Regions from separate parts of the Pseudarthrobacter sp. RHLT1-30-1 genome, predicted to be linked through region 3. Evidence: riboswitches for the same ligand, from Rfam matches in the RefSeq annotation. Region 3 holds a riboswitch; each other region holds the start of a gene.
The links. A riboswitch is a leader RNA that binds a small molecule or an ion and turns the genes downstream of it on or off. The one in region 3 is predicted to bind thiamine pyrophosphate.

Region 1: linked by a shared signal. The riboswitch ahead of thiO (glycine oxidase ThiO) and the one ahead of thiC (phosphomethylpyrimidine synthase ThiC) in region 3 are both predicted to bind thiamine pyrophosphate.
Region 2: linked by a shared signal. The riboswitch ahead of AC50YM_RS19840 (bifunctional hydroxymethylpyrimidine kinase/phosphomethylpyrimidine kinase) and the one ahead of thiC (phosphomethylpyrimidine synthase ThiC) in region 3 are both predicted to bind thiamine pyrophosphate.

Annotation. Positions count from the first base shown of each region.
Region 1 is NZ_JBWZCG010000002.1:241,923-251,383, forward strand. It holds gene AC50YM_RS03485 (SDR family NAD(P)-dependent oxidoreductase) at 1-359, opposite strand, end outside; gene moeB (molybdopterin-synthase adenylyltransferase MoeB) at 399-1,619, opposite strand; gene AC50YM_RS03495 (TetR/AcrR family transcriptional regulator) at 1,703-2,365, shown strand; gene AC50YM_RS03500 (DUF3107 domain-containing protein) at 2,419-2,643, shown strand; gene AC50YM_RS03505 (hypothetical protein) at 2,722-3,024, shown strand; gene AC50YM_RS03510 (4a-hydroxytetrahydrobiopterin dehydratase) at 3,077-3,751, opposite strand; gene AC50YM_RS03515 (thiazole synthase) at 3,767-4,591, opposite strand; gene thiS (sulfur carrier protein ThiS) at 4,588-4,824, opposite strand; gene thiO (glycine oxidase ThiO) at 4,821-6,158, opposite strand; TPP riboswitch at 6,152-6,286, opposite strand; gene AC50YM_RS03530 (thiamine phosphate synthase) at 6,313-7,056, shown strand; gene AC50YM_RS03535 (ferritin-like fold-containing protein) at 7,072-7,743, opposite strand; gene AC50YM_RS03540 (RNB domain-containing ribonuclease) at 7,785-9,320, shown strand.
Region 2 is NZ_JBWZCG010000045.1:1,483-10,943, reverse strand. It holds gene AC50YM_RS19865 (glutamate-5-semialdehyde dehydrogenase) at 1-430, opposite strand, end outside; gene proB (glutamate 5-kinase) at 457-1,671, opposite strand; gene obgE (GTPase ObgE) at 1,661-3,250, opposite strand; gene rpmA (50S ribosomal protein L27) at 3,367-3,630, opposite strand; gene rplU (50S ribosomal protein L21) at 3,691-3,999, opposite strand; gene AC50YM_RS19840 (bifunctional hydroxymethylpyrimidine kinase/phosphomethylpyrimidine kinase) at 4,352-5,995, opposite strand; TPP riboswitch at 5,987-6,082, opposite strand; gene AC50YM_RS19835 (Rne/Rng family ribonuclease) at 6,187-9,461, opposite strand, start outside.
Region 3 is NZ_JBWZCG010000012.1:37,259-46,719, forward strand. It holds gene AC50YM_RS10540 (dihydrodipicolinate synthase family protein) at 1-872, opposite strand, end outside; gene pdxR (MocR-like pyridoxine biosynthesis transcription factor PdxR) at 998-2,395, shown strand; gene AC50YM_RS10550 (hypothetical protein) at 2,623-2,829, shown strand; gene AC50YM_RS10555 (ANTAR domain-containing protein) at 3,555-3,761, shown strand; gene AC50YM_RS10560 (hypothetical protein) at 3,762-4,175, shown strand; gene thiC (phosphomethylpyrimidine synthase ThiC) at 4,499-6,229, opposite strand; TPP riboswitch at 6,228-6,335, opposite strand; gene AC50YM_RS10570 (MFS transporter) at 6,570-7,799, shown strand; gene AC50YM_RS10575 (ArsR/SmtB family transcription factor) at 7,804-8,163, shown strand; gene AC50YM_RS10580 (ester cyclase) at 8,576-8,992, opposite strand; gene AC50YM_RS10585 (DUF2182 domain-containing protein) at 9,072-9,461, opposite strand, start outside.

The sequences.
Region 1 (9,461 bases), on a different contig from region 3:
CTGCCGCTGACGCCGAGGATGTCTGAGGCCAGGAAGCTGGCCGCGAACTCCTGCACACTGGACAGGTCGGCGAGGTCAAGCGCGGCGACGCCCACTCCTCCGGCGTCCGTCCCGGAAGCGACCCCGGCCTCCGCCAGGACGGCGCGGGCGTGGTCCGGCCGCCGGGCCGGAACCACCACCGCGGCGCCCGCTGACGCCAGTGCCCGGACGGTTTCCAAGCCCAAGCCGGAGTAACCGCCGGTGACGATCGCGGTCTTGCCGTTAAGGTCAATCCCGGCGATGACCTCCGCCGCCGTCGAGTCCCGCCCGAAGCCGGAGCCGATCTTGTGCTGCGGGGTTGCGCCCATGTCATCGGTCATGCCGCTGGCCTTTCCATCGGGTTCACGTCAGGCCGAGCCTCAGTAAACCGGTTTGCCGGGCTCGACGTCGCGCACCCAGGCCAGGATTCCGCCGTCGAGATGACTGACCCGCTCATACCCGGCCGCCCGTGCGGCGGCGAGGACGGCCGCGGACCGCGTCCCGGCCTTGCAGTGGAAGACAATGTCGGTGTCCTGGGGCAGCTCGTGCCAGGCTTCGCCGGCCAGGATCCGGCCCTGCGGGATCAGCTGCGCCCCGTCGATCCGGACGATCTCGTACTCCCCGGCCTCCCGCACGTCGATGAGCTGGAAGTCCTTGAGCCCGGCCTTGCGGGAGGCCAGCATCGTGGCCAGCTGGGTCGCCGTCACGGTGCGCCCGGTGCCAACCTCCGCGGCGGGAGTGATGCCGCAAAAAGCCTCGTAGTCGGTCAGTTCCGTGATCCGCTCCGCCTCGGGATCGCGGGAGACACGGATTTCCCGCCAGGTCCCGCCGAGCGCGTCGAAGAGCGCCACGCGGCCCAGCAGGGAGCGCCCGACGCCGGTGATCAGCTTGACGGCCTCGGTCACCATCAGCGCACCAACCGCGGCGCAGAGCATCCCGAACACTCCGCCTTCCCCGCAGGACGGGACGGATCCTGCGGGAGGGGCCTCCGGGTACAGGTCCCGGTAGGTGGGTCCGTACTGTTCCCAGAAAACGCTGGCCTGCCCGTCGAAGCGGAAGATCGAACCCCAGACGTAGGGCTTGCCCAGGATCGCCGCGGCATCGTTCACCAGGTACCGGGTGGCGAAGTTATCGGCGCCGTCGAGGATGAGGTCGTAGCCGGCGAACAGGTCCAGCGCGTTTGAGGCGTCAAGCCGGACATCGTGCAGCCGGACGTCGACCAGCGGGTTCAGCGCGGCAATGGCGTCGCGGGCGGATTCGATTTTGGGCCGGCCCACATCCGCCACGCCGTGGATCACCTGCCGCTGGAGGTTGCTCAGGTCCACGGTGTCGTCGTCGATGATGCCCAGGGTGCCCACCCCGGCGGCGGCCAGGTAGAGCAGCGCGGGAGAACCGAGTCCGCCGGCGCCAATGACGAGGACCCTGGCGTTTTTCAGCCGGCGCTGCCCGATCGCCCCGATTTCCGGAATGATCAGGTGCCGGGAGTAACGTTCAACTTCCGCCGGGCTCAGGCCGTCGGCCGGTTCCACCAGCGGCCCGGGCGCCCCGGGCGTTTTTTCCGGACTGGCGGGGGCTGCGTTTGGAGTCAACTTGGAAGCCATACTTCAATCTATGCCCGAAGATGCGCCAGGTCATATTACCGGCACGTAAAGTGAACGTAACAGCAAGCGAAAGAAGGCCGACAGTGGTTCATCAGGCACCGGTTGAGCGCGGTAATGCCGGAAAGTCGACGGAGCCGGCACGAAGCGGGCAGCGTTCCGCGCGGCTGCCGCGCGATGAACGCCGGACGCAACTGCTCGCGGCGGCGCAGGAAGTCTTCGTTGCCAACGGCTACCACGGAGCCGCAATGGACGAAATCGCCGAGACGGCCCACGTCAGCAAGCCCGTGCTGTACCAGCACTTCCCGTCCAAGCGCGAGCTGTACCTGGCCCTGCTGGACAGCGAGCTGAGCAAACTGATCGCCCTGCTGCTGGGTGCCCTCAACTCCACCACGGACAACGACGAGCGGGTCAAAGCCGTGATGCGCGCCTACTTCCGCTTCATCGCCAGCGACGACCAGGCCCACCGCCTGGTCTTCGAGTCCGACCTGGTCAATGACGTGGACGTCAGTGCCCGGCTGGAAGCCTTCAACAAGACCTTCGCCGACGCCGTCGCCCGGGTCATCGCGGAGGACACCAAGTTGCCCGAGCTGGAGGCCCAGCTGCTGGGCCGCGGACTCGCGGGAATGGCCCAGATCAGTGCCCGGTACTGGCTGGAAACCGACGGCAATCTTGACCTCGATGTGGCCAGTGACCTGATCTACCGTTTAGCTTGGCGCGGAATCTCACGCTTCCCCAAGGAAACCTAGACTACAAATAGACATAACACCCTGAGAACTTTGATTGGCTGGGAGGCCTTGCAGTGGAAGTAAAGATCGGCATTCAGAACATCGGCCGCGAAATTGTCCTGGAATCGGCCCAGGATGCCGACGCCGTCGCCAAGGTGGTCGGCGAAGCCCTCGCGAAAGGCGCCGAGCTGCGCCTCACCGACGAAAAGGGCCGCCTGATCATCGTTCCCGCCAACGCCCTGGGCTATGTTGAAATCGGCGCCCAGGAATCGCGCCGCGTCGGTTTCGGCGTCCTCTAGCCTTTATCCGGTGCGCGTTCACCCGGTGCGGCGGCAGATTCCGCCGCTGCTCCATCCCGACCCGCGAGGAGTCCGAACATGCTTTCCCTGATTGTGGTTGCCCTGGTGACCGTGGCCGCGGGCTTTGTGGTCTGGGCCAATGACAAGCGGCACGCCAAATACGGCATCGCCGTGCCGGCGGGAGTCGCGCTTGCCGTGGGGATGCTGAGCTGGATCATCTTCATCTCCGCCGGGCTGGGCTACCAGCCCGGGCTGACCTGGATTCCGTGGGTGCTGCCCATGGTCCTCGGCGCAGCCGCCGCCGCGGCGGCCGTGCTGTACCTCGGCAAGTCCCGCACCCGCCGGGATACAGCCCGGCTCACTGCCATCCTGCGCTATTAGCGGGCGCTGCTAGCGGGCGCTGCTAGCCCGGCTGCGGCCGGTTGGCGGGGGCTCAGGTCGCCGGCACGTCCGGCCCGGGCCCGGCTTCAGTGCAAAGGCACAGCTGATTACCCTGCGCATCCGTGACCACCACCCAGTTGGGTGCGTGGTCACGGTTCATTAACGCCCCGGTGGCTGCCGCTTTCTCCAGCACGGTGCCGGACTCGGCCCTGCTGCGGTGGATGTCGAGGTGCAGCCGGTTCGGGTTCGGGGTGGACGTCGATTGGAACCAGACCGTCGGTCCTCGTCCATACGGGTCCACCAGGTCATCGGAGCTGCCCCGGCGGTAGCCGAGGGCAACCCGCCAGACCTCCGAAATGGCGGCCGGGTCCTCCGTGTCGATCGCCACCTCGACGGTCCGGTACAGGCCAGGCTCCGCGGTGGCCCCGATCCCGGCTGCCGCTGCACCGGCGGCTGTGGCGGCCGCGACGTCCCGCGGCGTGACTTCGTCCCCGGCGTCGTGGGAGCTGTAGCGGAGGAAGACCCGGTTGAAGCGCCAGTCCAGATCCGGGTGATGGTTTTGCTCTTCGGCCAGGCGTCCGACGGCGGCGATCAGTTCCAGCGCCGCGGCCGCTGTCGGCGCCTTGTAGACCGTGACGAGGCCACCGAGCCGGTACCGCCAGTCCGGCAGCGCCGTCAGTGCCGCGTCAACCTGGTCCTCGGTGAGGACGTCCCCGGCTGCTGCCATGGCAGGCTCCTTTGCCTAAAGGAATTCGGCCCGGCCTTCCATCACCGAGGACGCCAGCGCATGCTCCCGGCGCGGAATCCTGCCGGCCCTTTTTGCCAGCCTACCGGCGATCACCGCGTGCTTGAAGGCCCCCCCCATCAGCACCGGATTCTGCGCCCGTGTTACCGCCGTGGCCAGCAGCACGGCGTCGCAACCCAGCTCCATGGCCAGGGCCGCGTCGGAGGCGGTGCCGATCCCTGCGTCCAGGACCACGGGCACCGAGGCGCGCGAAACGATCAGTTCGATGTTGTGCGGGTTCAGGATTCCCAATCCGGTGCCGATCGGCGCGCCCAGCGGCATCACCGCGGTGGCGCCCAGGTTCTCGAGCCGCAGCGCCAGCACGGGGTCGTCGTTGGTGTAGGCGAAGACCTTGAAACCGCGGCCCACCAGCTGCTCCGTGGCCTCGACAAGTTCCACGGCGTCCGGCAGCAGGGTGTGCTCGTCCGCGATCACTTCCAGCTTCACCCAGTCCGTTTCGAGGGCTTCGCGGGCCAGCTCGGCCGTCAGCACGGCATCCCGGGCGGTGAAGCAGCCCGCGGTGTTGGGCAGAACCCGGATGTTGTGCTCCAGCAGCAGCTGGAACAACGACCCGGCCTCCGCTGGCGAGTAGCGCCGTATCGCCACGGTGGTCAGTTCCGTGCCGGAGGCCAGCAGTGCATCCCCCAGACCGTGCAGGCTCGGCGCCCCGCCGGTGCCCATGATCAGCCTCGACCCGAGCTGCACGCCGTCGAGAGTGAACAGATCCGCTGCCGCCGGGGATGCTCCCGGCGCCGCTGCCGTGGTGTTCGCGATCCCGCTCATCCTCCCTGGACCGCCGTGACCAGTTCGATGTCGTCGCCGTCGGCGAGCGCGGTGCCGTGCCACTGGCTGCGGGGAACCACCTCGGCGTTGCGGGCCACGGCGACCCCGAGTTTGGTGCCGTCCGCAGACTGGCCGTTCGGGGCCAGCAGCCGGCCGGTGACCTGGCTGACCAGCGTGCCGACCGAGGCGCCCTCGGCGAGCGTTCGCCCGGTTCCGTTCAGGGTGATGTTCATAGCGTTTCCTTGCTGTACTCGGGGGTGGATGGGTGGTGGGGGTCCGCGGCGAACCTGTCCGGCCGGAAGCGGGCCCAGCGGGGGTCGGCGACGCCGTCCATCAGCTGGCAACAGATCTCCGCGGCGGCGGGCGTGAGCAGGATTCCGTGCCGGAAGAACCCCGTGGCGATGATCAGTCCCGCAACGTCCCCCGGGCTTCCCCGTTCCGCCACCCGGCCCAGTAGCGGCGCGTTGTCCGGAGTACCGGGCCGGGCCCTGGCGGTTGCTTCCAGCAGTTCCAGTTCCGCGACCGCGGGGAGCAGCTGCTGGGCGTCGCGGAGCAGCTGGTAAACGCCGCCGGCGGACACCGCAGTGCCGGCCGGCGCTGCCGGGTGGTTGTCACCGCCGGGAGCGTCCTCGCGCTGGGTGGCTCCAATCACGACCGTGCCGTCCTCCCGGGGCACGATGTAAACCGGCACGCCGCGGACCAGTCCCCGCACCGTTGAGGTCAGCAGCGGCCGCAGTTTTTGCGGCACCCGGAGCCGGAGAATGTCGCCGTGGACCGGCCGCAGCGGCAACCGGAGTCCGGCCGGCAGGCCCGTGAGCCCGGCGGCGCCCAGGCCGTTGGCCACAATCGTCTCGCGGGCCCGGACGGAGCCGCCGCCGGCGAGACGGGCGCCGGCCACGCGGCCGTCCTCCCGGAGCAGCCCCGCGGCGCGCCGCCTGATGGTGTGGCACAGGCTGTCCGCGGCCAGGAGTTCGCCAATCCGGGCGAGCAGCCGGCGGGGGTCCACCTGGTGGTCGGCGGGGATCTCGAAGGCGCAGGAGATCCCCGGGCTCAGCAGCGGCTCTCGTGCGCGCGCCGCACGGACGGTCATCGGCTCCACGGCGAGGCCGTACGACTGCTGGACGGTGCGCAGGTCCGCAAGTGCCCGGCGGTCCGCCGCGTCGGCCCCCACGGCGAGGGTCGGCGTCGTGAGGTACCCGGTAGCGGCGCCAACGAAGCCGCCGGAATCCGTTGCCGGCCCGCCGCCGCGCTCAAGTCCGGCAGCGAATCCCGGCCAGAGCCCGGAGGATTCCAGCATGAGCTCCAGGAGGGCCTCCTCCTGGTAGTGAAGTTCGCTCACCGGGGCGAGCATTCCCGCGGCCGCCCAGCTGGCGCCGCTTCCGGGGGCTTCGTCGATCAGGGCGACTGAACGGCCCGAGCGGCTCGCGGCCCAGGCGATCCCGTGTCCGACCACGCCGCCGCCGATCACGGCGACGTCGTAATACGGGCCGGCTGCGGCGTCATGTGTGGCGGCAGCCGGCGTGCTCCCGGTGCCGGCGGCCGGGCCGCGGGCGGATATTTCGCCCATAAAGTATTCCTTCCCTACGCCGGTACTAACCGGATCAGGTCAAGCGGTCGGCTCTGACGCCCTCTCAGCCTGCCGGTTCCGGACGCCAGGGGCGTGGACGGTTGCGGCGGGCTCCCGCGGTACCGGCCCAGTTTAGGGGAACTAGGCTGGAACCATGACTCCGGATGCCCTCCACACCACCGCCCGCCTCTACCTTTGCACCGATGCCCGCCAGGAACAGCGGGACTTCGCGGACTTCGTGGACTCCGCGTATGCCGGCGGGGTCGACATCATCCAGCTGCGCGACAAGTCGCTGGAAGCGGCCGAGGAACTGGAGTTCCTGGCCATCCTGCATCAGGCCGCCGAGCGTCACGGCAAGCTCTGGGCCGTCAACGACCGGGCGGACCTCGCCGCTCTCTCGGGCGCTCCGGTGTTCCACATCGGGCAAAAGGACCTCCCGCTCCCGGCAGCCCGGGACTTCATCGGCCAGGACGCCGTGATCGGGATGTCCACCCACAGTCCGGAGCAGGTGGAGGCAGCCATCGCCGCGGCCCCCGGCCGCCACGGCCTGGACTACTTTTGCGTCGGGCCGGTCTGGGCCACCCCGACCAAGCCCGGCCGCGCCGCCGTCGGGCTCGGACTGGTGCGCCACGCGGCGGACGCGGTCCGCCGGGCCGCGGGGAGGGCCGGGGACGAGTCCGAAGGCACCAACACCGTCACCAACTCCGACGCCGGCACCGGCGCCGCCGCAGGTATTGTGCCGTGGTTTGCGATCGGGGGCATTGACCTCGGAAATGTGGAGCAGGTGGTGGACGCCGGGGCCCGCCGGATCGTGGTGGTGCGCGCGATCACGGAGGCCGATGATCCCGCCGACGCCGCCCGGTCCCTGCTGGCTGCACTCGATGCCGCGGGAAACTGAGCCCGGTCCGTCCCCTCAGCCGGCCAGGCCGAGGTCTCTCATCCGGCGCGAATGGTTCGCCGCCAGTTCCGCCATCAGCACGCGCACAAGTTCCCCGGACCGGTCCCCGTCCGCGCCGGCCAGGCCGCCGACGAACGCATTCTCAACACCCACACGCTGCGCCTGGGTCAGGGCCTCCCCGAGCAGGCGCCTGGCCCACAGCGCCAGCCGCGAGGCCAGCCGCGGGTCATCGGCGAGGGCGGTCTTGAGCAACTCCCGCAGCACCGCCGTGGCCTCCTCATCGGCCTGGATCTGCTCCACCAGGGCCCGCGTGCCGGCGTCAACGTCGCGGGACACCGCGCGGTAGAAATCGGCGGAGACGGTGTCGATCACATACGCCTTCATCAGGGATTCGTACCAGTCCGAGGGGCGGGTGCGTTCGTGGAAGTGGTCCACGGACGGCTGGAACGGCAGCATTGCGGCCTCAACGTCCAGCCCCATGGCGTCCAGTTTGGCGCTCACCAGTTCATAGTGCTGGAACTCGATCACCGCGATCCGGCCCAGCACCGCCCGGTCGTGCAGCGTGGGGGAATACCGCGCATCGGAGGAGAGCCGTTCGAAGGCGGACAGCTCGCCGTAGGCCATCACGCCCAGCAGATCCCTCAGGAAGCTGTTGTATCGGGCAGGATCGACCGGGGATGTGCTCATGATCCAAGACTAATGGCGCAAATGAAGCTAATCTGATTTTCGTGTCCCATCATCGTCTGACCCCGAGTGTCCACCAGCAAAAGAACCAGCTTGCCGAGGCGCTCAATGCGCTGCGCACGACACTGGAGCTGCCGGGGCCCTTCCCCGAAGACGCACTCCGGGAGGCCAAGGAGGCGGTCGCCGGGCACGAGCTGCCGGAGCTGGATTTCACCCATATCGAGTTTGTAACCATCGATCCGGCGTCCTCCACCGACCTGGACCAGGCCCTCTTCATCGACCGTGCCGGTGAGGGCTACAAGGTCTTCTACGCGATCGCCGATGTCCCCTCCTTTGTCTCCCCCGGTGGTGCGCTCGATGCCGAGACGCGCCGCCGCGGCCAGACCTTCTACACCCCGAACGGCCGGATTCCGCTGCACCCGGAAGTCATCAGCGAGGAAGCAGGCAGCCTGCTGGCCGGCCAGCTGTGCGCCGCATTCGTCTGGGAATTCGAGCTCGACGCCGCCGCCGAGGTGTCCGCGGTGCTGGTCCGCCGCGCAGCGGTCCGCAGCCGGGCCAAGCTCAGTTACCGCGGGGTGCAGTCCGAGCTTGACGCCGGAACGGCCGCCCCCGTCCTCCAGCTGCTCAAGGAGGTCGGGATGAAGCGGGTGGAGCTGGAACGGCTCCGCGGCGGCGCCAGCCTGAACATGCCGGAGCAGGAAATCGAACAGCTGCCCGACGGCGGCTACCGGATTGTCGCTGCGCCGCCGCTGCCCGTGGAGGACTGGAACGCCCAGATTTCCCTGATGACCGGGATGGCCGCCGCCGAAATCATGCTGGCCGGCAAAGTAGGCATCCTGCGCACCATGCCGGCCCCGGATGAAGCCTCACTGGCGCACTTCCACCGCCAGACCCGCGCCCTGGGCAAGCCGTGGGACGGCCAGATGAGTTACGGCGAATACCTGCGCACCCTGGATCCCACGGACGCCCGGCAACTGGCGATCGTGCACTCGGCCGGCATGCTGTTCCGCGGCGCCGGCTACACCCCCTTCGACGGGACGGTCCCCGAGGCGGCCACCCAGGCCGCCATCGGCGCCGCCTACGCCCACTCCACCGCCCCGCTGCGCCGGCTGATCGACCGGTTTGTCCTGGTGATCTGCGAGGCGCTCAGCAACGGCACCGCCGTCCCCGACTGGGCCCGCGCCGCCCTGCCGTCCCTTCCCTCGATCATGGCGACCTCGGACCAGCTGGCCGCCAAGCTGGAACGCCTCGCGCTCGACACCGTCGAGGCTGCCCTCCTGGTCAACCACGTCGGCCAGGAGTTCGACGCCGTCGTGATCTCAGGCAGCAAGCCAGCCCGGAATGGCAAGACCGGCAACGGGAAGGGCGCTGATGGCAAGAACGGCAACGACAAGGGCGGGAACGGCAACGGCGGCGCCAAGGCTGGCAACGGAAACGGACCCTCCGGAATCGTGCAGATCGCCGAGCCCGCGGTGACCGCCCGCTGCCCCGGCGAACTGGAACCCGGCACCCAGGTCCGGGTCCGCATCGTCTCCGCCGACATCGCCACCCGCGAGGTCAAACTGGAGCTGGTGGGCTGAGCACCCGGCAGGTTCCCACACGCCGTCGGCGGTCTCCGTCGAGGTTCCGCGCTGCGTACAGCTAGACTGGGAAGGTAGATATGGATGCCCGGTCGTTGATTTCCTCGATTTTCGAATTCAACAAGCCCGCCCCTACGCGAT
Region 2 (9,461 bases), on a different contig from region 3:
CCGGATCCGGCAGGTTGGCGAGGTTCTCCAGGGCGGCGGCGAGGCTCTGGATGCGGGGGCCGGTGAGGGTCAGCCGGTCCAGCAGGGCAGCGGACGTACCGTTGGCTTTGCCGGCAGCGACATCCTTGGCGTTCGCGGCGAGGATCTGGGCCTTGCGCTCCAGCAGTGCGGCCGCGATGGCGCGCAGCCCGCGGTCCTTCCAGGCCCGGTTGGCGCGGGCCATCCTGCGGGCGGCCTGACGCGAGCGGTCGGCGATCGCGTGGACGGCAGCCTCGACGTCGGCTGCGCCGGTTTCCGCTGAGCCGGTTTCCGGGGCCGTTTCCGGGCCGGCCTCACGGCTGCGGTCCGCCGCCCCGGCCGCGGGGAGCAGACCAGTGGCGAAGAGCTTGTCGGCGAGCACGGCGGAGCGGGGGGTCAGGGCCTCAGTCATGCTTCCAGTTTAGGCGAGCGGGACGCTCAGACCAGCACCAGATCGTCAACATGAACAACCACACGGTCATATCCGCGTCCGAGCGCCTTGCCCAGCTCCCGCGTGGAGCGGCCCAGCATCTGCGGCAGTTCGGCAGCGCCGTAATTGACCAGGCCGCGGGCAATCACCGTCCCGTCGGGTGCGACCATCTCCACGGCGTCGCCGGCCTCGAAGTGTCCGTGCACGGCGGAAATGCCGGCCGGAAGCAGCGAGGTGTGGCGGTCGCGGACGGCCGCGACCGCGCCGTCGTCGAGCACCAGGGTGCCTTCCACGGAGGCGAGGTGCGCCAGCCAGAGCAGCCGGACCGGTTTGCGGGAGCCGTTGATGGAGAACCAGGTGCCGACATCCTGGCCCGCAAGGGCGGCGGCGGCGTTCCCGGTGGAGGTGACGAGGGCGGGGATACCGGAGCCGGCGGCGATGGTCGCCGCTTCGACCTTCGTGACCATTCCCCCGGTGCCGGTGCCCGCTTTGCCGGTGCGTCCGATGGTGACACCCTCAAGATCCTGCGGACCCGTCACATGGGCGATCCGCCGGGCGCCGTGCGCGGGCGGCCCGTCATAGAGCGAGTCGACGTCGGAGAGCAGCACGAGCGCGTCGGCGCGGACCAGGTGGGCCACCAGGGCAGCGAGCCGGTCGTTGTCACCGAAACGGATCTCGTGCGTGGCGACAGTGTCGTTTTCGTTGACGACGGGCACGACCCCGAGGTTGAGCAGCCGGTCGAGGGCGCGCAGGGCGTTGGTGTGCTGGCTGCGGCGCATGAAGTCCTCGGCGGTGAGGAGCACCTGGCTGACGGTGACGCCGTGGGCGCCGAAAGCGTGTGTGTAGCGGGCCATCAGCAGGCCCTGGCCCACGCTCGCGGCCGCCTGCTGGGTGGCGAGGTCGCGGGGGCGCTTCGCGAGGCCCAGCGGGGCGAGCCCGGCGGCGATCGCGCCGGAGGACACCAGGATGATCTCGGTGCCGGCGTTGCGCTTGTGCGCGAGGGCGTCGGCGAGGTCGGTCAGGGCTTCCTCGGAGATGCCGCCCTTGATCGAGGTCAGCGAGGACGAGCCGACCTTGACCACGATCCGGCGGGCTCCGGAGAGCACGGACCGGTCCGGCGGCGGGGTGTCCGCGGCCGGGCGGTGCTCCGGGAGGACCGCCGCGGCGGGGGCCGCCGTTTCAGCAACAGCCGCGGCAGGCACAGTGACGGCTTTACTCGTCATCTGTTTCGCCCAGTCCACTCTCCTTGAGCGGCTTGGCGACCCTGCGGCTGCTGACGGATTCGGTCCAGATGCCGGCCTTGCGCTCGGCTTCGAGTTCGGCGCGGGCCGCGGCCTTGGCCTCGCGGCGTTCGACCTGCTCGTCGCGCTTCTGCCCGCGGGTGGGCCGGTCGCCAATGTCGGCGAAGCGCACGTCGGTGCCGCGCGGTGCGGCCAGCAGTTCGGCGCCGGCCATCATGGTCGGCTCCCAGTCGAAGACAACACCGTCGTCCTCGCCGATAACAACCATGTCGCCGGGCTTGGCGCCCTGCTTGAAGAGTTCATTTTCGACGCCGAGCTTCGCCAGGCGGTCGGCGAGGTAGCCGATGGCTTCCTCGTTGGTGAAGTCGGTCTGCTTGACCCAGCGCACCGGCTTGTCGCCCAGTACGCGGAACAGCGGCTCCAGGTTCTTCTCTTCGCGGCGGATCTTGAAGCCGGATTCGTTGACCGCGCGGGGCTTGAGCACCGGTGCGTGCACCTTCGGCGGGGCAGCGGCGACGGCGTCGCGGGCAGCCTGGACGATCTCGCCCATGGCGAAGCCCAGCTGGCGGAGGCCCTCGTGGCTGGTCGCGGAGATCTCGAAGACCTTATAGCCGCGGGATTCCAGTTCCGGGCGCACGAATTCGGCCATGTCCTTGCCGTCCGGCAGGTCCACCTTGTTCAGGGCGATGAGGCGCGGGCGGTGGTTCAGCGGGACGACTTCGCCGTCGGAGCCCGCGAAGCTCATGTCCACGACGTACTTTTCCAGCTCGGCCTCGATGACGGCGAGGTCCGAGAGCGGGTCGCGGTCCGATTCGAGGGTTCCGCAGTCCAGGACGTGCACCAGGGCGGCGCAGCGCTCGACGTGGCGCAGGAAGTAGTGGCCGAGGCCCTTGCCTTCGCTGGCGCCCTCGATCAGGCCGGGGACATCGGCGATGGTGAATCGCACCTCGCCGGCCTGGACCACCCCGAGGTTGGGGATCAGGGTGGTGAAGGGGTAGTCGGCGATCTTGGGCCGCGCGGCGGACATCGCGGCGATCAGGCTGGACTTGCCGGCGGACGGGAAGCCGACCAGGGCGATATCGGCAATGGACTTCAGTTCCAGGACGACGTCGGCGGCGTCGCCTTCGATGCCGAGGAGGGCGAAGCCGGGCGCGCGGCGCTTCTGCGAGGAGAGCGAGGCGTTGCCCAGCCCGCCGATGCCGCCGGCGGCCGCAATGTATTCGGTGCCTTCACCCACGAGGTCAGCGAGGACCCGGCCGTCCTTGGTCTTGACCACGGTGCCCTCGGGAACCGGGAGGATCAGGGTCTCGCCGTGCTTGCCGCCGCGCCAGTCACCCATGCCGGGGCCGCCGTTGGTGGCGTGGCGGTGCGGGGCGTGGTGGTAGTCCAGCAGGGTGGTGGTCTGCGGGTCGACACGGAGGATGACGTCGCCGCCGTTGCCGCCATTGCCGCCGTCGGGACCGCCGAGCGGCTTGAACTTCTCGCGGTGAACGGAGACACAGCCGTGGCCGCCGGTACCGCCGGATACGTGCAGTACTACCCGGTCTACAAAGCTCGCCACGTGGATCTCCTCAGTGCTGTTCCCCGGGCCTCAAAGACGCCCAGGATGATTGTAATGCGGTTAAAACACCGGTGGAGCGGACCTAATGGCCCGCCCCACCGTTTTAAGACTTGTTGTTACTCTGCAGCTGCAGCAGTCACAATGTTCACGACGCGACGACCGCGGCGGGTGCCGAACTCGACAGCGCCGGGGGTCAGTGCGAACAGGGTGTCGTCGCCGCCGCGGCCAACGCCGGCGCCCGGGTGGAAGTGGGTGCCACGCTGGCGGACGATGATCTCGCCTGCGGAAACTACCTGGCCGCCGAAGCGCTTGACGCCGAGGTACTGGGCGTTCGAGTCACGACCGTTGCGAGTGGAACTCGCGCCTTTTTTATGTGCCATTTGGAAATGCCTGCCTTAAATTCTGGGGAACCTGCTGAAGACCTGAACAGTAACGAGTAGTTACTTGATACCGGTGATCTTGACCTTGGTCAATTCCTGACGGTGACCCTGGCGCTTCTTGTAACCGGTCTTGTTCTTGAACTTCTGGATGACGATCTTGGGACCGCGAAGGTCCTCAAGGATCTCAGCCGTAACCTTTACCTTGGCCAGGTCCGTAGCTGCAGACGTGACCTTGTCACCATCCACCAGGAGCAGTGCGGGCAACTCAAAGGTGCTGCCGGCTCCACCGGGGACGCGGTTCAGGGTAACGAAGTCTCCAACGGAAACCTTCTCTTGGCGGCCGCCTGCGCGGACAATCGCGTACACCACTGGGGAACTCACTTCTCTCGACGTTTATTACTAGATTTGCGTGCGGAACCTGGGTCCAAAGTTTCTGGTCCGGCTCACGCTGTGCCTCTACGCCGGTGGGTTCCCCGGGGGGACCCATGAGCTATCCCGTGGACAATCGCACTCGAAATCGAGTGGAGCGTCCTCAAGGTCATAACCCAAGTGTTGGCGTAAGCACCGAAGATCTAGACTACGCTAATTTTGCCTTCGGCCGCAAATGAGGCTGGTTCCGACGTGAAATACGTGGTAGGCGCCACTCTGTATGGACAGAGCCTGCCGTAACGAGTTCCGGAACCGTGCCCACCTATCGTACAGGCTCCGCGGACCCCCGCCGTCAGGCGTGCAGCCGCGGCGCGTCGAAGAAGTCGACCTCGTAGCGGGCGGACTGCCGGAAGGCCCGGGTCATGGCGTCCCGTTCCCCGGCCGACGCCGCCCGGGCCGCGGCGTCGGTGTAGGCGATTGCCTGCCGGGTGGCGGCGGCGAACTCCGCATCGGCATAGGTGCGCAGCCACACCGCGTAGGGATGCGCGTCCGGCGCGCCTGCTGCGAGGAACTGCGCGTGCAGGCTCTCCCCCAACTCGGCGTAGAGCCAGAAGCACGGCAGCACGGCGGCCACCAGCACGCCGTAGCTGCCGGCCGAGGCGGCCAGCAGATGGTCCAGGTAGGACCGGGTGACCGGCCCGGGGGTCACCCCGGCGGTGCGGGTGCCCAGCCAGGTCCGGTGCAGCTCGGATTCCACTTCGAGGCAGTTCTGCGCGGAGCGGAGCCAGAAGAGCTGTTCGGCCTCGGTAGGTGCGATGGCTGCGGCCCGGGCCAGGACCCGGGAATAGCCGTTCAGGTACAGGGCGTCCTGGCTGAGGTAGTAGGCGAAATCCCGCTCCGGCAGCGACCCGTCGGCCAGGCCCCTGATGAAGTCCAGCCCGTGGATCGCGGCCAGGTCGCCGGTGGCGGCGTCCCGCAGCGCGGCGGCAAATTCACCCTGGGCCGGTACCCGGCCGGCGCCGGAGTGATCTTCGGTCTGCTGCTGGACGTGGTGGAAGTGGTGCACCGGGCCGTTGCCGGTGCCTACGTCGAGCCGGTCGGAGGTGCGCAGGGCCTCCCGGAGCCAGGGCTTGACCTCGCGGAGCGCGGCCTCCCAGTCCCCCGTGCCGGCCTGTCCGATGATTCTGGCCTGCACCGTGGCGATCGCCGAGGACAGCGAGCAGCCGGTGCCGTGGCTGTTGCGGGTGGGCACGCGCTCCCCCGGCACCACAATGAGGTCCCGGGCCAGGAGCCCCCCGGTGTTGATCAGCGCGTCCGGGCAGCCGGCGCCGTCGGGATCTCCGGTCCCGCCGCCGCCGGGGAGCCGGCCGCCGTCGAGGTGGCCGCCGCCGCCGGGGAGCCGGCCGCCGTCGAGGTGGCCGCCCTTCACCAGGACCGTGGTGCCGGTCTGGGCGGCGAGCCGCTTGCCCTGTTCCAGTGCCCCGGCCCAGTCCTCGGCGACCGTCTCCCGGAGCAGGATGGCGAGTTCGGCGAGGTTGGGCGTGAGCAGGTCCGCGTACGGCAACAGCGCGTGCAGGGCCGCCTCCGCGGATTCCTGCAGCAGCCGGTCGCCGCTGGTCGCCACCATCACGGGATCCAGGACCACGACGCCGGGGCGGGACTTCGCCAGCCAGCCGCGGACGGCGTCGATCACGGAGGCATCCCCCAGCATCCCGATCTTGACGGCGTCGATGCTGATGTCCTGGCTGAGGGCGTCGAGCTGGGCGGTCAGGAAGTCCGCCGGCGGGACGTGCACGGCGCTGACGCCGCGGGTGTTCTGCGCGGTCAGGGCGGTGATCGCTGCCATGCCGTAGCCACCATGCGCGGCAATGCTTTTGAGGTCGGCCTGGATGCCTGCGCCGCCGGAGGGATCGGAGCCGGCGATCGCCAGCACCCTTGGGATCCGCGATACGGGCGCGGCAGGGGCGGGCGGGAGAAACGATGGGGCGGCGGTCATAAGAGACATCCCTTCGCCGGTGCTAACCGGACAGGTTCAACGGGTTTGGATCTCAGCCGGCTCGATGCGGCACCCCGTGTCAGGATCCAGCCTAGCCGGGTCCGTTAACGAAGCCGCGGGCACGGCCCGAACCTGGCGTATTGCTACGCGGTCCGGACCGCACCCGCGGCCTGGTTGAACTGTTTCTGCCGTTAGAGCTCGGAAGCCGGCACGCCGACACCGAGGATGATCGGCTCGCTCGCGGCAGGCTTGGCGGCCGGCAGTGCTGCCGGGACCTTGGCCTCGTGCACCGAGACGGGCGCGGCCTGCGGGGTTTCCCTCCGCTGTTCCACCGAGGTCTCGTTCGCTGCGCCCTGGGCGCGGCTGGCGCTCCGGTTGCGGCGGCCGCGGCGGGCACGGGAGGTGCCGCCCGCGGTGTCTGCCTCGGTCTGGGAACCCGGGGCCTGGGCGCGTCCCGGGCCGGTGCCGCCGGCGCGCGCCGGAGCTGCCGCTGCGGTCCGGGCGGCCGGGGCTGCCTTCGCCGCCGGCTCCGGGGCTGCTGCCGGGGCTGCTCCGGTGGCTGCGGCCTCCGGGGCCGCCTCGGTTTCACCCAGGTGGGCGAAGGCCTCGGTCAGCAGGTCCAGGGTGAGGGCGGGGGCACTCGCCTGGTCGGCGTGCTCGACGAAGGGCAGGGCGACCTGCTCACCGCCGAACGTCAGCACGGCGGCAGGGCGGCCGGCTGCCTCCTCCGACGCGGCCAGCTCGACCACTGCATCGACGGCGGCCTGGCGGGTCCGGGCATCGACAGCGGTGGCTGTCTCGCCGTCGTGCAGGTGCGCGGCGTGCGCCGCAGCGGCGATGTTCGCCAGCGCGGCGCGGGTTGCCTCCGCCTTGGCGTGGCGCTCGGCCTCGGTGGGCTCCGGGTGGACTGCTGCCGGGACGGACTGCTCGTCCGTGCCCTGGCCGCCCCTGCCGCGGCGTCGGCTCTTGCGTTCGGTACGTTCGGTGCGTGCGGCGGCGGGCTGGTGCTCGGTCCGCGGGACGTGGTGCTCTGCGGCCACCACGTTGGCGCGGCGGTGCTCCACGGGCTCGTCGTGGGTGACGATGCCGCGGCCGTCGCAGGTTTCGCACTGCTCGCCGAAGACTTCCAGCAGGCCGGTGCCCATCCGCTTGCGCGTCATCTGCACGAGGCCCAGTGAGGTCACCTCGGCGACCTGGTGCTTGGTCCGGTCCCGGCCCAGGCATTCGACCATGCGGCGCAGCACGAGGTCGCGGTTGGATTCGAGCACCATGTCGATGAAGTCGATGACGATGATCCCGCCGATGTCGCGGAGCCGGAGCTGCCGGACGACTTCCTCGGCTGCTTCGAGGTTGTTCTTGGTGACGGTTTCCTCAAGGTTTCCGCCGCTGCCGGTGAATTTGCCGGTGTTGACGTCCACGACGGTCATGGCTTCGGTGCGGTCGATCACGAGGGAGCCGCCGGAGGGCAGGAAGACCTTGCGGTCCAGGGCCTTGTGGATCTGCTCGTCGATGCGCCAGGCCGCGAAGATGTCCGTGTCCTTGGTCCACTTCTCCAGCCGGCCGACGAGGTCGGGCGCCACGTAGGTGACGTAGGCCTCGATGGTGTCCCACGCCTCCTCGCCGGAGACGATCAGCTTGGAGAAGTCCTCGTTGAAGACGTCACGGACCACCTTGATGGTCAGATCGGGTTCGCCGTAGAGCAGTTCGGGGGCGAGGATCTTGGTGGAGGTCGACTGGCCTTCGATGCCTTCCCACTGGGCGCGGAGTCGGTTGATGTCGTGCGTGAGCTCTTCCTCGGACGCACCCTCGGCCGCGGTGCGGACAATGACGCCGGCGTGTTCCGGCAGCCGGTCCTTGAGGATCCGCTTCAGCCGGTTGCGCTCGACGTCGGGCAGCTTGCGGGAAATGCCGGTCATGGAGCCGCCGGGTACGTACACGAGGTAGCGGCCCGGCAGTGAGATCTGGCTCGTGAGGCGGGCACCCTTGTGGCCGACCGGGTCCTTGGTGACCTGGACCAGCACGGAGTCTCCGGACTTCAGCGCGTTTTCGATCCGGCGCTGCTTGCCCTCCAGGTTGACGGACTCCCAGTTGACTTCACCGGCGTAGAGCACGGCGTTGCGGCCGCGTCCGATGTCAACGAAGGCGGCTTCCATCGACGGCAGCACGTTCTGGACCTTGCCCAGGTAGACGTTGCCGATCAGGGAATCCTGCTGGGTCTTGGACACGAAATGCTCGGCCAGGACGCCGTCCTCGAGGACGCCGATCTGGATTCTGTCGTCGCGCTGGCGGACGATCATCTGGCGGTCGACCGATTCGCGCCGGGCCAGGAACTCAGCCTCGGTAATCACGGTGCGGCGGCGGCCGGTGTCGCGGGATTCGCGGCGGCGCTGCTTCTTCGCCTCAAGCCGGGTGGAGCCCTTCAGGGACGTGACGCGGTTGTTGACCGGCGCCTCGGTAGCCGCACGGGGTGCCCGGACACGGGTCACCGTGTTGGGCGGATCGTCGTCTTCCCCGCCGGTCAGTTCCAGGTCCTGCTCACCACGGCGGCGGCGACGGCGACGGCGCGAGGTCACGCCGTCCTCGAGCGGCTCCTCGGAACCGTCCTCTTCTTCGTCTCCCGCGGCTTCGGAGTCGTTTCCGGCCCCGGCCTCGGTGTCAGTTCCGCGGCCGGTGCGGCCGCGGCGGCCGCGGCTGCGGCGCCGACGGCGGCTGCCGGCGTCTTCGCCGTCCTCACCGTCTTCTTCTTCGTCGTCAGTTTCTGCCACGGCTGCTGCGGACGCTGCGGCGGGGGCCGGGCGCACGACGGCGGTCAGGTCGGGAGCCTGGAAGATCATCGAGGACAGCGCGCCGGGCTCGAGGAAGAGCGAGGCGGCGGAGCGTGCTTCGGCGGCCGCGGGGGCTCCTGTTGCTTCGGTTACTGCGGGGGCTTCGGCGGGGGCTTCTGTTGCTTCGGTTACTGCGGGGGCTTCGGCGGGGGCTTCTGTTGCTTCAGTTGCCTCGGCTGCCGGGCCCGCGGACGGGGCGGTGCGGCCGGTCCGGCCGGTGCGTGTGCTGCGGGAGGTACGGGCGCTGCGGGCGGGGGCAGTGTCAACGGCGGCGGGTGCCTCCGGCGCTTCTGCCGGGGCGGCCGCGGAGGCTTCCTCTGCCGCGGTCTGGGCGGTCGGGGCCGCCGCGGGGGCTCCTGCCTTGGCGCGGCCCACGCGGCGCCGGATCGGCTTCTCAACTGGCGCCTCAGCGCCCACTGCCGAAGTCTCAACTGCCGGGGTCACGGCGGTGGGAGTTTCGGCTGCGTCGTCAGCGAACGCAGGAAGGGGTGCGGCCGGTTCGGCGACCTTGCGGGCCCGGGACCGGCGGGCGGGTGCCTTGGCCTTGGCTTCAGCGGCCGGGGCCTCCGCGCCCTCGGCGGGAACCGCTGCGTCTGCTGCTGTTCCGGTTACTGCAGCTGCTGCGTCTGCGACGGCGTCTG
Region 3 (9,461 bases):
ATAAGGCGGATGGCGTCGGCTACCTTGTCCCGTCCTTCGCTGTCCAGTCCCCGCAGCGGCAGGGGCAGCGGCGCTGACGAGACGAGTCCAAAGTCTTCGGCCAGCGCTGCAGTGACGCGGAGGCTGCCATAGGTTCGGAAGAGAGACCACAAGGGTTCGAGCTTCGCGGACGCTTCAGATGCCTGATCGCTCCGGCCGGCGACTGCGTGATCCACCATGGTCCTGGCCTGCTGGGGGAGCACCCCTGCGATGACCGAGTACCAAAGGTCGCAGCCGGCAAGCAGCGCTTCAGCTGCGACCCAGTCCCCGCTGATACCTACTGTTGTTCCCTGTGGCAGTCCTGAGCGGAGCTTCCCCAGCCGGGCGGCAACTTCCCGCGCCGGTGGTGGCGGGATCTTGATGGACGCTACTCCTGGAATCCGGGCGATGCGGGCGTGCAGGTCATCAGTGAAGGTGAAGCCGGTGGTGCCGGGGTTGTCATAGACGACGATGGGAAGTGTCGATTCGGCGGCAACGTCTTCGTACAAGCCAAATACTTCCGCCTCGGTCAGTCGCTGGTAGGAGACGGGAGCCAGAAGCAACGCCGACGCGCCGGCAGCTTGCGCGTCCTCGGCCAGCACCAGCACGTCCCGTGTGCGCACTGCCCCTACGCCGGCGAGAACCGGAACACCGGCAGCGGCGTTGACTGACGTCTCAAGGACAGCGTGACGTTCGTCGCGGGAGAGGTAGGCGTAGTTTCCCGTCGAGCCAAGAACACCCAGGGAATCCACGCCGGCCTGGGCAGCGCGGGACACCAGCCTGGCAAGGGCGTCCAGGTCGACAGTTTCCCCGTTCATGGGCGTAAGGGGGAATGCGCAAAGGCCGTTGAACACGGAATCCTGCTTTCTTGTGGCTGCGGAGGCCGGGCGGAACGCAGCGTGGAGATCATTATGCGTTTCATGCTCCCAAACCCTTTGGTCCTACACTAGGTCCAAGAAAAACCAACCCGGGAGGTCCAATGGGTGAAGCCGAAATACCAATCGAACTCGACAGGCAAAGCCCTGTCTCTCTGGCGGCCCAAATGGCCAGCCAACTACGCAGCGCCATCCTCAGTGGACTCCTTCAGCCCGAACACACCCTTCCCGCAACCCGAAGGTTGGCCTCTGAACTGGGTGTTTCACGGGGAGTGGTGGTCCGGGCATTCGAGCAATTGTCCGGCGAGGGGTTCCTTGAAAGCAGCGGAGCAGGCGGGACCAGGGTGGCGGTGCGCCCTGATATTCAGAGCCGGCCTTTGAGCGAGAGGCAGCCAAGGAGCAGCCCGGCCCGCAATGACTTGATTGATCTAACCCCGGGCCGGCCTTCCGCGTCCCCTTTCATGCACAGGGAATGGCGCCATGCGTGGAAAAAGGCCCTTGCGGAGCAGGGAACAACGCATCTGCCACCGGCCCTCGGGACGTTGGCGCTGAGGGAAGCGGTCGCACAACACCTGGCAGTGTCCCGGGGACTCTCCGCGGAACCCGAGGACATCATCATCACCGGCGGCACCAGCGATGCGCTGCACCTGATCGTTGCCATGCTCCGAAGCCAGCGGGATCATCCGCGCATCCTGATTGAGGATCCCGGCTACCCAACAGCCCGTCGAGTCATGAGAGCCGCCGGTGCGCGGCTGCTCAGCGTCCCAGTGGATGAAAACGGCCTGCGAAGTTCACAGCTGGCCAATCTCAGGGAGATACCTGAGGCAGTCCTCATAACGCCCAGCCACCAATACCCGCTGGGAGGCAGAATGGCCGTCCAGGAACGGCTGGGCCTGCTGACATGGGCCGATCAACACGGGGTTCTCGTCCTGGAAGATGACTACGACAGCGAATTTCGTCACAACAGGATGCCACTTCCTGCCGTCGCTTCGCTGCCTACGAATGCTGATGTGGTGCTTCTAGGGACCTTTTCCAAAAACCTGAGCCCGTGGTTGCGCTGCGGATACCTGGTGGTACGGGGTGCTGCCGGACAGCGGCTCAAAGCAGTACGTGAAGCTCTGGACACCCCGGTAGCAGGAGTACTGCAGTCAGCTCTTGCCCACTACATCCAAGGAGGCGGGCTTTCCCGACACATCACCCGTGCCAGGCGGGAGTACTCACACCGCCGCGCCCTGCTCATAGACCGTCTGGGGTCACGCGGGGATCTGGAGCTCTCGGCTCTCGATGGAGGGCTGCATGCGGTCATCAGGTTTGAAAAACCCGACGCCGCAGACCTGGCCGGTGCCGCGCTGAAACAGGGCGTCCGGGTGATACCCCTGGCTGGTTACTACACCGAACGCACCCCCATGAACGGCTTGGTCATAGGCTATGGAGCTGTCACTGACCTCCAGTTGATCAAAGCCTTCAACGTTTTAGCAAACCTGCTGGACTCGGCGTTGTGAGGGCCACTGGGAAGCATTGCCCGGTCCCGAGTCACGGCAACCGAGAGGCAGTCTTCAGGGCACTCTACAAACAACCGTTCAATAACGAACGAGACATGTCGCCCTTCGCGGTTGCCGACCTTGTGGCAAGGGGGAACCACGTGGGAATATAGTAAGCATGCTGATAAAACGCACGAGGCCATCGCCAGCACCGCAGGCCGGCCAGTCCGTCACCCGGAGGGCCACGTGTGAATGACCACGACGCGCGCCAACAAGCCAAACGCTGGGTCGACTCTGGCGAACTTTCCCTCCCGGTGCTTTGGCTTCATTATTGGGGCCAGGGCGGCAGCGTTGGGCTCTGGGAGTTCGATGCGTATATCCATGAGGCCCTTGTCCTTGAGGACTTCGACAACGCAATCCTCGGGTGGGCGCTGGAGGCAGTCGCCTCAGGCTAACCGCTGTCTGACCACATACCTCACCGGGTAGTAATGTCCCATGATCATCCAAGGAAGGCGGATGAGCGCGGCGGAAATAGACGTGCCACGCCCATCACGGTTCTACCGTTTCAGGAACTGCTTGCACCCGGTGCCAGAAGTCGCCTGCCAGTGCGCATGAGCGTGCGGATCAGGGAAGAGTTCGAGCGTACGATGGGCCGATGCCACATGCCCCGGAAGATGATCCTGTACGCCAGCTTCAGTCACTTCTGGTGGGGGCCGGAAATGTAACTGAGTTTCTCTCGGGGCTGTCGACGCTCGCAGCGGCAGCTGTTCAGAAGTTGCCGGAGATGACATCGAGTGCGCGGTCACGGTCAAGGTAAGGCGATAGTCCGCTACCGCCGCAGGAAGCAGTAAACGTGCTCTGCAGCTGGACCAGATAGAGCACGATGTTGGCGCGGGGCCCTGCATTTCTGCGCTCAAAGTGATGTCCCCTGTGGTGATTGGGGACATCGCTTCGGATGTTCGGTGGCCCGAGTTGAACCGGAAGTTCGTTGAGATGAATGTCCGTAGCGCGTTGGGCGTGCCCTTGGAAATCAGTGGTGAGGCCAGTGCCGCACTAACTTCTTCGCGTCGAAGGCTGGCGCTTTCACGCCGACCGTCTACGAAAGGCCGTAGGGTTTGCGGCTGCGGCGCACAACGCTCTCCATCTTTCAGTACGCATTGGCGCCGCCACGGACCGTGCTGTGGACCTGGAAACGGCGATGCAAAGCAGGACCACCATCAGCCTCGCCTGCTGGGTCATTATGGCGCAAAACCGGTGTTCGCAGGCCGAAGCGATGGCAATACTCAATAAGGTCTCCAGCCACCGCAGCCGCAAACTGCGTGACGTCGCCGCGGAACTGATCGAACAATTCCCTGGCGGCGGCTCCATAACGCCCTTCAAGGGATAAGTGACTGTTCTGGAAGTCGCTTGTACGGAGACCACCATCGCCGACGACGACAAGGCCCTGAAGTACAACCCGGCAATCGTCCAAGCCTCCGCCAGCAACCTGTTCAACGAGGCGCAGATCACCGCCGCCCAGGAAGTAGCCGGGACCTTCGTCGCCGAAGAGTTCCTCGATTCCACCCTCAACAACAATTGGATGAACCCAGCGGCCGTAGACGAATGGTGGTCGCAGCACAGCGGCAACGTCCTCCCGGTGAGCCAGCAGGAAACAATGGACTTTCTCAAGAAAGACCAGAGAGCGTCATGCTCGTCGACCGAGGGACCGCAAGGGCGGGTAACTACGAGGTGGCGTACAGCTCAGGCGGCCCTCGATTGGCTCCCGATCCATCACGCTTACAAAGATCGAAGGCGGCACTAACCAGGGATACTCCCTGCTGGGTCTCAGCTATGACGTGTCATGGACGATGAACGCCCAGATCAAGACCGGCCCGGTGCCAGAGAACAACCGCGCTACCTGCAAGTTCACCCTCACGCAGGTGGACGGTACCCGGAAGACCGCAGGCTTCAAGTAAACACCACCGACCCTGTCGGCTAAACGGAGTCAGCCAGCATTTCTGTCGGCGCCAGGAGACCGCGTGCGGATAAGCCCGCGGCGACCCCACTGGCTTTTTCGAACAGGTTTCTTAGTCCGGGGCCGGGGCAGGACCGGGCCCGGGGGACCAGCGCTGCCCCGACATGGTCCTAGCTTCTGGGCAGGACGGGTTCGGGGAGGTAGACCTTGCCGCCGGATTCGCGGAATTCGGTGGATTTGGCGTTCATTCCTGCGATGGCTTCCTGTTCGGACATGCCTCCGAACTGGTCGCGGATGTCCTGGGAGAGCCGCATGGAGCAGAACTTGGGTCCGCACATGGAGCAGAAGTGCGCGGTCTTGGCCGGCTCCGCGGGCAGGGTCTCGTCGTGGAAGGATTCGGCTGTGGCTGGATCCAGGGAGAGGGCGAACTGGTCCCGCCAGCGGAATTCGAAGCGTGCCTTGGACAGGGCGTCGTCGCGTTCGTGGGCTCCGGGGTGGCCTTTGGCGAGGTCTGCCGCGTGGGCGGCGATCTTGTAGGTGATGACACCGGTCTTAACGTCGTCCTTGTTCGGCAGCCCGAGGTGTTCCTTGGGAGTGACGTAGCAGAGCATCGCGGTGCCGTAGCGGGCGATCTCGGTGGCGCCGATGGCTGAGGTGATGTGGTCATAGCCCGGGGCAATATCGGTCACCAGCGGGCCGAGGGTGTAGAAGGGTGCGCCGTCGCAGAGTTCCTGCTGGCGTTCGACGTTTTCGCGGACGAGGTGGAAGGGGATGTGCCCGGGGCCTTCGACCATGACTTGCACGTCGTACTGCCATGCCCGCTTGGTGAGTTCGGCGAGGGTGTCCAGTTCAGCGAACTGTGCGGCGTCATTGGCATCCGCGGTCGCGCCGGGCCGCAGTCCGTCGCCGAGGGAGAAGGCGACGTCGTACTTGGCGAAGATTTCGCAGAGCTCGTCGAAGTGGGTGTAGAGGAAGTTCTCCCGGTGGTGGGCCAGGCACCAGCCGGCCATGATGGACCCGCCGCGGGATACGATGCCGGTGACCCTGTTCGCCGTCAGGGGCACATAGCGGAGCAGCACGCCGGCGTGGACGGTCATGTAGTCCACGCCCTGCTCGCACTGTTCGATCACCGTGTCCCGGTAGATCTCCCAGGTCAGGTCATTGGCCTCACCGTTGACCTTCTCCAGCGCCTGGTAGATCGGGACCGTGCCGATGGGGACGGGGGAGTTGCGGATGATCCACTCGCGGGTGGTGTGGATGTCATCCCCCGTGGAAAGGTCCATGACCGTGTCGGCGCCCCACTGGGCCGCCCACTGCAGTTTGTCCACTTCCTCGGCAATGGAGCTTGTCACGGCGGAGTTGCCGATATTGGCATTGATTTTGACCAGGAAGGCCTTGCCGATGATCATGGGCTCGGATTCGGGGTGGTTGATGTTGTTCGGGATGATGGCCCGGCCGGCGGCGACTTCGCTGCGGACCAGATCGACGTCGCAGTTTTCCCGCACTGCCACGAACCGCATCTCGGGGGTGATGGTGCCCTGGCGGGCGTAGTGCATCTGGGTGACGGTCTTACCCTCGAGGGCGCGGCGGGGCACCGGCTGCGTGCCCTTCCATTCAGCGGACGCGGCGCCCCGGCGCACGGCGGACTTTCCGTCGTCGAGCAGGTTGCGTTCCCGGCCGCCGTAGGGCTCGGTGTCGCCCCGGGACTCTATCCATCCGGACCGGGACGGCTCCAGACCGATCACCGGATCGCTACCAGGGCCGGCCGTCCGGTACGCCGTGAACGGTGGATTCTTCACCCCGTTCGGAGAGTCCTCCAAGGCGATCTCGGTGACAGGGACGCTAATGCCGTGTTCCGGGTCGCGGGCGTACGCGAGCGAATGCGAATTCATTGAGCTCATCAGTGGTTTTCCTACTTCCTTCGCCGGCATTACCCGGACAGGTTCAACGGTCGCGGACTGCATCAGCCCGATCTCAGCCCCTGCAAGGGCACCCGTGTGGATGAAAAAACCCTAGCACCCCGGCGTGCAGGCACTACCGGCATGGATGATTCACCCTCCCGCCCTTTTGCGGCGCCAGAGCTCCAAGCGCTGCAGTAGCCAACGGCGTCGGGTTCTGGTGCGCGGACTGAAGCGGAGTGTAGATCGGGCGCCGTTTCCGAACAGGGGCGGCATCTACTAATCTTATAAGTGCGCATGTAAGCACGTATTGAAGTATCTGTCATAGTTTCGAGGAGTCGCTTTGATTGAAGTTCTGGCCGTTCCGGCCTACCGGAAGCTGTTTTCGGCCCAGATTGTGGCCCTGCTGGGCACCGGGCTTCTGACGGTGGCTCTGGGCCTGCTGGCCTTTGATCTGGCCGGCGGTCAGGCCGGTGCCGTTCTGGGGACGGCACTGACGATCAAGATGCTCGCCTATGTCTTCGTGGCCCCTTTGATGGCGGCACTGGTGGAGCGGCTGCCGAAAAAGGCGGTGCTGGTCGGGGCGGACCTGATCCGTGCCGGTATCGCACTGATGCTGCCGATGGTGGACCAGGCGTGGCAGATCTATGTCCTGGTCTTCCTGCTGCAGAGCGCCTCGGCTACCTTCACCCCGGCGTTCCAGTCCCTGATCCCGGTCATCCTCCCCGATGAACGCCAGTACACCCGCGCCCTTTCCCTCTCACGTCTGGCCTACGACCTGGAGTCGCTGGTCAGCCCGGCCCTTGCGGCAGCTCTCCTGACGGTTTTGTCCTTCCACGACCTGTTCCTCGGGACCGTGGCCGGATTCCTGCTCTCCGCAGCCCTCGTGGTCACCACCCGTCTTCCTGCGGCGCCGGTCGTGAAGCAGGAAGGGACGTTGTGGCACCGGACCACCCTGGGCACGCGGATCTTTGCCCGCAACCCTGAACTGCGGGCCCTGATGGCCCTAAATCTTGCCGTCGCTGCCGCCACCGCCCTGGTACTGGTGAACACAGTCGTCTACGCCCGGGACATGTTCGGCGGTTCCAACGCCGACGTCGCGGTCGCCCTGGCCTGTTTCGGTGCCGGGTCGATGCTCGTCGCGCTGACCGCGCCCAGGATACTGGACCGGGTGCCGGACCGGGTCCTCATGCGTGCCGGCGCCGTACTGCTCTCCGTCGGCCTGGCAGGGGCTTTCGTCCTTTTGGCCGTGCCGGGGACCTGGCCGGTTCTGCTGGGCCTGTGGGTGGTTCTCGGCGCCGGGACCTCGATGATCAACACCCCCTCGGCCCGCCTGCTGCGCCGCGCGGCGACCGAGAGCACCCGGTCCTACATCTTCACCGCCCAGTTCTCCCTCTCCCACGCCTGCTTCATCATCACCTACCCGATCGCCGGCTGGATCGGCGCCGCCGCCGGCCAGCCGGTAGCAGCAGCCGTGCTGGCCATCGTGGCTACAATCAGTACAGTTGCGGCGTTCCGATTCTGGCCCGCAGTATCCAGGCCCGGTTCTGTGCCGGAGACGATGAAAGGCTGAACCGGTGGAAAACGTACAACCCATTCCGGCCGCCAGCTTCCATCACCCCGAAGCACCGGATTCCCGCCGGCTGGACGCAGCCACCGCCACGTTCCGGATGCTCTCGGACCCCACCCGGCTGCACCTGCTCTGGCTCCTGGCCCAGGAGCCCTCCGACGTCGGCACCCTGGTGGAACAGACCGGAGCCTCGCGCACCTCAGTCAGCCAGCACCTGGCCAAGCTACGCTTCAGCGGCCTCGTCACCAGCCAAAAACAAAGCCGCCGGGTCATCTACAGCCTCACCGACGGGCACCTGACCCGTCTGGTCATGGAAGGCCTGAACCACGCCGACCACAAAGTCACCGGCGAACCCTCCCACGACTGACCCGCACGCGGCCGAAGCTTGCCCCGAGAAGACCCCTGCCATCATGCAGCAGAACGTTAGCGGCCCCGGGACGGCGACGGCCGGGTTCGCAGTCTTAACCCGTGCCGGATGAAACGGCAACCCATCAAGCTGCGGGACGATGAACCTGCGGCGCGGGCCGCATAGCGCCGCCGAAGCCCTTCCAATCACCGCTGCGACTTACAGATCCAGAAGTCTCCCCTAGTCCGAACACTTTGCCGAAGTGAGACTTCCTGTTGTCTTATTGCCTTTGAGATAGCGCAAGTCCATGTCGCATCGGGACCCGGAGAGCGGACGTCGCGATCTCAAAGGCCCCACGGATCAGCGAATGCCGGGCAGGGGAGTGCTGTCGTCTGGCACGTTCCATCATCATCTTGAGGGCGTTCCCTGCGTCCTACGCAGGGATGGCGCCGATCTGCTGCATGAGTCCCATGTTGTCGGTGGTTCCCCAGTGCTCGGCGACCTTGCCGTTCTCGACCCGGATTATGTCAGTGCTGCCGAATTCGACAGTCTTGCCCGTTGCTGGAATGCCGGCCATCTCCCCACGATGAGTGCCTGTCAGAATTACGTGGCACGCTTCCATGTCTCCGTTGGCGAGCGACGGCTCGATCGTCTTGACCTTGATGTCCGGGAACGCGGTCCGGACTGCATTCACGAAGAATCGGACGCCGTCTTTGCCGGGCGGCTGTCCAGGAAGTGCCTCTTCGTGATCGACGTAGTCATCCGTCGCCAGCTCATCAATGAGGGCGAGATTTCCGCCCTCTAGTATCTCCTTGTAAAAGCGCATTATCAGTCCAGCCCCGTCAGTCATTTTCGACTCCTTTGTGTATGAGACCGTTCAGGTGTCCCCCTTGTGGTGGGCGGCCGGCGCAGCGTGCCGGCCTCGTCCGTTACATCCCTGGGCCGCTCATGGCCGCGGGCGACAGGACTACACCGAGTCCGATGACAGCCAGTGCCACCGCAACTGAGCGGTTGGCGAGTCGCTTCCACGGGAGCATCTTCTCGCCGGCGATGAACGCCCCAACCAACGCCATCCAGCCGATGCTCATTACACCGAGCGCAAACAGCGCCACCATCAGCGCCCAGCAGCATGCGACGCACCACGCCCCGTGCTCAATTCCCATGCGCAGCGCGCCACGGTATCCGGGGTGCATGCGGTGCAGGATGAAGTCCATGGGTGTGCGGCATTTCATCAGGCTGACGTTCTTGGCGGGAGTCAGCTGATAGACCGCCGCCATCATAATGACCCCGGCCGCTAGGTACCGGCTGCCTTGCTCCGG